Regions from separate parts of the Stenotrophomonas sp. YJH_SMC_8 genome, predicted to be linked through region 2. Evidence: predicted binding sites of a transcription regulator. Region 2 holds the regulator's gene; the other holds the start of a gene.
What was found. Region 2 encodes FliA, which starts transcription of late flagellar genes. Its sites were predicted from a motif close to TAAAGTTTNNCNNNCNNNGGCCGATAA; they were not measured.
Positions count from the first base shown of each region.

Region 1: the regulator FliA is predicted to act here: its motif matches at 2,760-2,786, upstream of AC5P88_RS03950 (GGDEF domain-containing protein).

Region 1 covers NZ_JCAFUL010000003.1:33,343-37,754, reverse strand. The annotation lists gene AC5P88_RS03955 (MFS transporter) at 1-1,197, shown strand, start outside; gene AC5P88_RS03950 (GGDEF domain-containing protein) at 1,312-2,727, opposite strand; gene AC5P88_RS03945 (TonB-dependent siderophore receptor) at 3,016-4,412, shown strand, end outside.
Region 2 covers NZ_JCAFUL010000025.1:28,809-33,220, forward strand. The annotation lists gene flhF (flagellar biosynthesis GTPase FlhF) at 1-1,476, shown strand, start outside; gene AC5P88_RS19735 (MinD/ParA family ATP-binding protein) at 1,463-2,350, shown strand; gene AC5P88_RS19740 (RNA polymerase sigma factor FliA) at 2,347-3,090, shown strand; gene cheY (chemotaxis response regulator CheY) at 3,148-3,540, shown strand; gene AC5P88_RS19750 (protein phosphatase CheZ) at 3,540-4,145, shown strand; gene AC5P88_RS19755 (chemotaxis protein CheA) at 4,148-4,412, shown strand, end outside.

The DNA.
Region 1 (4,412 bases), on a different contig from region 2:
CGCCCACTGCGGGTCCTGCTTGCGATTGCCGCCGGTGCCAGTGTCGCCAACGTCTATTACGCCCAGCCGCTGCTGGAGCAGCTTGCGCGCGCTTTTGCACTGGACCGTGCGGTGGCCGGCGCGGTACTGGCCGCGACCCAGGCGGGCAGCGTGCTGGCGTTGCTTGGCCTGCTGCCGCTGGCCGACCGCAGTGACCGACGGCACCTGCTGCGGCTGCAACTGGCGGCGCTGGTTGTCGCCCTGCTGTGGCTGGCGGCCGCGCGCACTGCCGGCTGGCTGCTGTCGGGCATGCTGCTGGCCGGACTGCTGGGCACGGCGCTGACGCAGGGGCTGATTGCCTACACGGCAACATTGGCACCGCCCGAGCAGCGCGGTCGCGTGGTGGGCGTGGTGCAGGGCGGTGTATTCATCGGACTGCTGCTGGCGCGTGTGGTGTCGGGTACGGTGGCGGCAGCATTGGGCTGGCAGGCGGTCTATCTGCTGTCGGCGCTGGTGATGGCAACCCTGGCGGTGCTGTTGTGGCGGCGCCTGCCCGCAGTGCCGGTGCCGGAAGTCCCCCCACGCTGGCGCGAGCTGCTGGGCTCGATGCTGGGCATGCTACGCACCGACCGAACGCTGCGCGAGCGTGGGCCGCTGGCACTGCTGCTGTTTGCCGGGCTCAACGTGTTCTGGGCGGCCGCTCCGTTGCCGTTGTCGGCACCGCCATTGCACTGGTCGACTGCGGCCATCGGTGTACTCGGCCTGGCCGGGGTGGTCGGCGCATTGATGGCGGCGCGGGTCGGGCACTGGATGGACCGTGGATTCGCACATCGGGTCAGCCTCGGCGCGCTGCTGCTGATGCTCGCCGCGTGGTGGCCGCTGCTGGGCCTGCCGCACTCGCTGGCGTTGCTGCTGCTGGGCGTGGTGGTGCTGGATCTGGGTGGGCAGGCACTGCACGTCGCCAACCAGGCGCTGCTGCTGCGTGCGCCCGGTGAACAGCATGGACGCCTGGTGGCGCTGTACATGCTGTTCTATGCGATGGGCAGCGGTGCCGGTGCGACGGCGGGCACCTGGATGCAGGCCCATCATGGGTGGCCGGCGGTCTGCCTGCTGGGCGCCGGCATCGCGCTGTTGGCAGTGCTGTGGTGGGGCGCGTGGCGAGTGGCGGCGCTCAATGAATCGGCCGCGGTGCGAAGCGGTAGAGTTTGCCGTCGGTAGAGTCGACTGTTAGTCGACTGCTCTTGCGTCACTTTGCGAAAAACCCCGCGCTGCGCGCGGTAGTCGACTGACAGTCGACTCTACACGCCACCGGGATGTTTCATTTCCGCCGGTTCACCGCTGCAGCGCACGCCGTCCCGGCGCATCCTGCAAGGCGTCGCTGGCCACCACCACCCGGTTGCGACCGCTGCGCTTGGCCTCGTACATCGCGGCGTCGGCGCGCGCCATCAATCGTTCGTAGTCCGGGTGGCCATCATGGCCTGCCACACCGATGCTGGCGGTCAGTTCCAGTACCTGCCCGTTGGCCAGCGTCACTGGCGATTGCGCGATCTGCCTGCGCAGGCTTTCGGCAATCACCCCGGCCTGTGATTCGCTGGCCGCAACCAGCACCACCACGAACTCCTCACCGCCATAGCGGAACAGGTAATCACTGCCGCGTGTGAGCTGCCCCAGCAGGCCGGCCACATGCTGCAACGCGCGGTCGCCGGCATCGTGGCCGTGGCCGTCGTTGATCGCCTTGAAATGGTCCAGATCGAGCAGCAGCAGCGAGAACGGCGTGCGGTTGCGGGTGGCCAGTTCGATTTCCCGGCGCAGCACGGTGGGCAGGAAGCGGCGGTTGAGCAGGTTGGTCAGGGCATCGCTGCCGGCATCCAGTTCGCCGATGCGTTCGAACAGCAGCGTCATCAGGGTGCGGATCGCGGCCAGGTCCTCGCGGATGGCCGGCAGCACCGCCAGTCGCTGCCCCGGAGCATCGCCGCTCGCGCGCTGCAGGTGCCCGTCAATGCGGGCCATCAACTGGCCCACCTGCTGCGTTTCGCTGCTTTCGCCGAAGCTGGGGATGCCCTTGTGGGTGAACCACAGGCCGAACTCCGAAGTGGCGAGGCTGGCGTTGTCGCTGGCCTGCACGTGGCCGGCGAGTGCGTAGAGCAGGGCGTTCTCCCAGTCCAGCAGCAGTGCGCGCTGGCGCTCGCGTTCGGTACCGACGTTCTGTACCAGCGAGAACAGCCGGTAGGCGGCGTCGGCACGGGTGGAGCGTTCGCGCGCATGGGTGTAGGCCAGGGTCATGCCTTCCATGGCGATGTCCATGACCGCGCTGAGGCAGTCGATGGCAGCGAAGGCGGTGGCGCTGTCCGGCGCATCGTCGCGCAGGCGCAGGAACAGTTCGTGCTTGAGCACGCGTGCGCCGCGGGTGACCAGATCGACCGGAATGCCAACCCGCGCATGCACGTCGCCGATCACCCGCTGCGAGGCGACGGTGGCGACGACGCCGGCGGTGTCGGTGGTCAGCAGCTGCACCAGCCAGCGTTGCATCGCCGGCTGCAGGCGTTGCTTGACCTGTTCGTGGGACAGGAAGCGGCGCGCGCGGCCATCCTGCAGCAGCACTTCATAGAAGCGCCCGGCGAGCGCCGGTGGCGCGTCCGCGGCGGCGGCGTGCAGCAGCGCGGTGGCGGCTGGGCCGGCCTGCTGCAGGCACAGCTGCCACGCCTCGGCCAGCGGTTGGCTGGCTTCATCCAGTTGGGGTGTTTCCACGTCGATCTCTGACTGCGTACGGCAAACCACGGGTATCGGCCGCGGCGGCGTGCGGTTGATGGCGGGTTAGCCAGCCAGTTTACGCGCGGTGCAGGGTTGCGCGGTGCGCAAACCACAACGGTGCCGCTGCGGCAATGAGTGAACGCATTTGAGAATCACTCGCATTGATGGGAGAATGCGCGCACGGAGCGGGGTGCAGGTGCCTGCAGCAACGTTCCGCGCCTCCCCCTCGTCGTTGCCTCAAGCCCTTTGCCAGAGGCCCCGTTGCCCTGCCAGAAGGTCCAGACCATGTCCCCTGCCGTTGTCCTTTCGCCGCGCCCACTGGCGCTCGCCGTTGCCGCCCTGTTGGCGGGCGGTGCCCTGACCGCCCATGCCGAAACCGACGCCACCGATATCGACACGGTGCATGTCACTGCCTCGCAGATCGCACGCCAGGCGCTGGGCACCTCGACGATCACCGCTGAGGATATCGCCAGGCGCCCGCCGGCCAACGACATCGCCGAGCTGCTGCGCACCATGCCGGGCGTCAACCTGACCGGCAACAGCGCCTCGGGCCAGTACGGCAACAACCGCCAGATCGATCTGCGTGGCATGGGCCCGGAAAACACCCTGATCCTGGTCGATGGCAAGCGCATCGGTGCCCGCGATGCAGTACGCATGGGCCGCAGCGGCGAGCGCAATACCCGTGGCGATACCAACTGGGTGCCGGCGGAAATGATCGAGCGCATCGAAGTGCTGCGTGGCCCTGCGGCGGCGCGCTACGGCTCGGGTGCCTCCGGTGGCGTGGTCAACATCATCACCAAGCGCCCGACCGGTGATCTGACCGGCGCGGTCGACCTGTATGGCCTGGTGCCCGAGCACAGCGCCGAGGGCGGCAGCGAGCGCGTCGGCCTGCAGCTGAGCGGGCCGATGACCGACACCCTGTCGTTCCGCCTGTACGGCAACCTCAACAAGACCGACGCCGATTCGCTGGACCTCAACCGACAGTACGCCACCAATCCGAACGCGGTGCCACCGGCCGGCCGCGAGGGCGTCAAGAATCGTGATGTCAACGCGCTGCTGCGCTGGGACGTGACCGCCAACCAGGTGGTCGAGTTCGAAGCCGGCACCAGCCGTCAGGGCAACATCTATGCCGGCGACCGTGCGGTCAGCACCACCGGCACTTCGACCGGCATCGATCTGGCCGCCCTGGCCGACGACAAGGCGGAAACCAACCGCATGTACCGCACCACCGGCGCGATCACCCATCGTGGCCGCTGGGGCGATGTCACCTCGCGGGTGACGGCCGCGGTGGAAGCGGTGAACAACTCGCGCATCAATGAAGGCCTTGCCGGTGGCCCGGAAGGCAGTTTCAACGGCACCGACTGGTCGACCTCGCGCCTGCGCAACTACCAGCTGGATGGCGAAGTGAGCTTCCCGACCACGCTGGGCGGCGCCGAGAACATCTGGACGCTGGGCTTCGAGTACCTCGACAGCCGGCTGACCGATCCTTACTCGATGAGCCAGTCCAGCACCAGCGGCGGCGGCTTCCCGGGACTGTCGGCCGATCGTGCGCGCGGCAAGTCCGATGCGCAGACCACCGCCGTGTTCGTCGAAGACAACATCTACCTGGGTGAGCGCTGGATCGTCACCCCGGGCCTGCGCTTCGACCACCACAGCCAGTTCGGCAACAACACCAGCCCCAG
Region 2 (4,412 bases):
GCCGTGCAGCGCGCACTGGAAGCCTCGCGTCGTGACGTCGCCCCTCCGCCGGCACCCAAGCCGCGCACCGCCGCAGACGCGGTGATCGCCGCGGTGACCCGCCGCCGCAGCGCTGCCCCGGCGCCGGAGCCGGTGGCCGCCACCACCTCGGCCGTGGCCGCCCTCGCCCGTGCGGCCGTTGGTGCCACCGGCCGCACCCTGGACAGCGCCGACGAGATCGTGCCGACCCGCGGCAGCACCGGCTTCGCAGCCACTCTGGCGCGCGCCGCCGTCAACGAACCGGCGCTGCCGGAACAGATCTTCGCTCCGTTCGCTGAAGCCATCGTCGCACCGGCACCGGCCGTCAGCGCGCCAGCCAACCGTGCCCGCTTCCAGATCGACCCGCCGCACGACATGCATCACGAAAGCGTGGCGCCGGCGCTGCAGCCGCCGCCGCTGCCGACCACGGCCGTCGCCGAACCGCAGCCGGCCGTCGCCGCCAGCGAACCGGCGTTGGCCGATGCCAGCGTCGAAACCGCGCCGGAGCCCACCCTCGCCCCGGCCCCGGTGCTGACCGTGGTTGCCCAGGACGACGCCGAGATCCGCCAGCTGCGCCAGGAAGTGGCCGGCATGCGCCAGGTGATCGAGCGCGAGATGAACCGCTTCACCGACGAACGCCTGCGCGGCTGCCCGGTGCGTGCCACCGCGCTGGATCTGATGGACGAGTACGGTTTCGACGCCGGGCTGGCCCGCGACGTGGCCATGCAGATCCCGCTGGAGACCGAAGCCCACCGTGGCCGCGGCCTGATGCTGGGGCTGATCTCGCGCAAGCTGCCGATCGCCCCGGTCGACCCGCTGGAAGAAGGCGGCGTGATCGCCCTGGTCGGCCCGACCGGCGCCGGCAAGACCACCACCATCGCCAAGCTGGCCTCGCGCTTCGCCGAGAAGCACGCGCCGCGTGACGTCGCCCTGGTGACCACCGACACCACCCGCATCGGCGCCCGCGAGCAGCTGTACGGCTACGGCCGCCAGCTCGGCATCGCCGTGCACGAGGCCAACAGCGGCACCGACCTGGACCAGCTGCTGGAACGCCTGAAGGACTACAAGCTGGTGCTGATCGATACCGCCGGGCTGGGCCCGCGCGACCGCGCACTGGCCGCCCAGCTGCAGTGGCTGCGCGCCGCCCGCCAGGTGCGCACCCTGCTGGTGCTGCCGGCCAACACCAGCTTCGGCGACATGGACGAGGTGGTCCGCCGCTTCAGCGCCGCCAACCTGCAGGGCTTGGTACTGAGCAAGCTGGACGAGACCGGCCGCTTCGGCAACGCCCTGTCGGTGGCCGTCGACCATGCCCTGCCGATCACCTGGGTGACCGATGGCCAGGATGTTCCGGACGACCTGCACCGGGCCAGTGCAGCCAATCTTGTACTTCGCCTTGAAGATTTGCGCCGAGCGGCCGATATGCCCTGCAACCCGGAGTTGAACCATGCCGTCGCGTGAGTACGCCAAGCTGACCAAGACCTTCCCGCTGTCGGCCACCCGCAGCGAGCCGCTCGGCCCTGTGCGCACCATTGCCGTGACCGGTGGCAAGGGCGGCGTGGGCAAGACGAATGTGTCCGCGAACCTGGCCGTGGCACTGGCCGGCATGGGCAAGCGCACGCTGCTGCTGGACGCCGACCTTGGCCTGGCCAACATCGACGTGATCCTGGGACTGAACCCTACATTTACGCTGGCCGACCTGGTCGCCGGCCGCTGCTCGCTGGAAGATGTCATCGTCGAAGGCCCGAACGGCGTGCTGGTGGTGCCGGCCGCATCCGGCCGCCGGCACATGGCCGAGCTGGCCCCGGCCGAGCACGTCGGCCTGGTCAACGTGTTCTCAGAGCTGGAACGCGAACTGGACATCATGGTGGTCGACACCGCCGCGGGCATCACCGACGGCGTGCTGACCTTCTGCCAGGCCGCGCAGGATACCGTGGTGGTGGTCTGTGACGAACCCGCCTCGATCACCGACGCCTACGCGCTGATCAAGGTGCTCTCGCGCGAACGCGGCGTGGACCGCATCCAGGTGGTGGCCAACATGGTGCGCGACCCCAACGAGGGCCGCGTGCTGTACGAGAAGCTGACCCGCGTCTGCGAGAAGTTCCTCGCCGATGTCTCGCTGAACTACCTGGGCTGCGTGCCGCAGGATGACTGGCTGCGCCTGTCGGTGCAGCGCCAGCAGCCGGTGGTGAAGGCCTATCCGTCCAGCCCGGCGGCGCTGGCGATCACCGAGATCGCGCGTCGCACCGCACGCTGGCAGGCGCCGACCGAACCGCGTGGCGGCGTCGAGTTCTTCCTCGAACGCATTCTCAAGCAGCGCGGGGTGGCCGCATGAAAGGTGCAGCCCAGTACCGGGAGGTCCAGCGCTCGGCGGCCAACGAGGTCATCGCCCAGCACTCGGACCTGGTGCGGCGCATCGCCCACCACCTGGCCGCGCGGTTGCCGGCCAGCGTTGAAGTGGACGACCTGATCCAGGCCGGCATGATGGGCCTGATCGAAGCCTCGCGCAGCTACGACGCCGACCAGGGCGCCTCGTTCGAGACCTATGCCTCGATCCGCATCCGCGGTTCGATGATCGACGAGATCCGCCGTGGCGACTGGGTGCCGCGCTCGGTGCACCGCCGTGCCCGCGATGCCGCTGCCACCATTCGCCGCCTGGAACAGAGCAGCGGCCGCGCCGCCAGCGCCACCGAAGTGGCCGCCGCGATGGAGATGCCGCTGCCCGAATACCTGCGGCTGATGGAAGACGCCGCACGTGGCCAGGTACTGAGCCTGGAATCGCGCATCGAGGACCAGGGCGAGCTGGACACCGTCGCCCAGGGCGGCCCAACCCCGCAGCAGGTGCTGGAGCGCGGCGAGTTCGGCCGCGAGCTGGGCAAGGCCATCGGCCACCTGCCCGAGCGTGAACAGCTGGTGCTCTCGCTCTATTACGAGCAGGAACTGAACCTGAAGGAGATCGGCGCGGTGCTCGGCGTGAGCGAGTCGCGGGTCTGCCAGATCCACGGCCAGGCGGTGCTGCGCCTGCGTGGCCGGCTCAAGATTTTCGAGGCGGCGGACGCCGGCCTGGAAGAATGAACATGCCCGAGGCGGCTGCCCCCGGCCGCCCGGAATGAACAACAAAGGAACTCTGCTTTGAACAAGAACATGCGCATCCTGATCGTCGACGACTTCTCGACCATGCGTCGAATCGTCAAGAACCTGCTGGGCGATCTAGGCTTCACCAACACCGCCGAAGCCGAGGACGGGCATGCCGCGTTGTCGCTGCTGCAGAGCCAGCCGTTCGATTTCGTGGTCACCGACTGGAACATGCCGGTGATGACCGGCATCGAGCTGCTGAAGGCGATCCGCGCCGATGCCAAGCTGAAGACCCTGCCGGTGCTGATGGTCACCGCCGAGGCCAAGCGCGAGCAGATCATCGAAGCCGCCCAGAACGGCGTGAACGGCTACATCATCAAGCCATTCACCGCGCAGACGCTGGAAGAGAAGCTCGGCAAGATCTTCGAACGCCTGGCGGCCAGCGCCTGATGGATACCACGGTCGACAAGAACGCCCTCGCCCTGCGCCTGCAGGAAGCCCTGGACGCACTGGAGTCCGGTGACGAAGCCGCCTGGCGGCAACGCATCGACGGACTGGTCGCGCTGCGTACGCAGCCGATGATGAGCGGCCTCTCGCGGCTGGCCCGCGAGCTGGGACAGGCACTGGGTGAACTGCCGACCGTGCCCAGCGAGGCCGGTGAGCTGGACGACGCCTGCGCACGCCTTGACCACGTGGTTGCGATGACCGAACAGGCCACGCACCGCACCCTGGACCTGGCCGAGGAATGCCGCAGCCTGACCGAACAGCTGCGCGCCGAAGGCCTGCAGCCGGGCCAGGACGCGCAGCTCGAGCGCATCCGCCACAACCTGACCGAGATCGCCCTGACCCAGAGCTACCAGGACCTGACCGGGCAGATCATCCGTCGCGTGGTCGGCATCGTCCGCCGCGTGCACGAGGGCTTTGGCGCACTCGGCCTGCCGCCGGAACAGCATCGCACCGATCCGGAACTGGCCGGGCCGGCACTGAAGGGACTGGACCGCCACGCGGTCTCGCAGAACGACGCCGACGACCTGTTGTCGGATCTGGGGCTGTAAGCATGAGCGCGGTATCCGACGACATCACTGCCGATTTCATCATCGAGGCCCAGGAAATCCTGGATCGCCTGGGCGAACAGCTGGTGTCGCTGGAGCAGGCACCGCAGGACACCGAGCAACTCAACGCGGTGTTCCGCGGCTACCACACGCTCAAGGGCGGCGCCGGCTTCCTTGGCGTCACCGCCATGGTCGAGCTGTGCCACGCCGCTGAAGAAGCACTGGGCATCGCGCGTGCCGGGCAGGCGGTACTGCAGGCCCACCACTTCG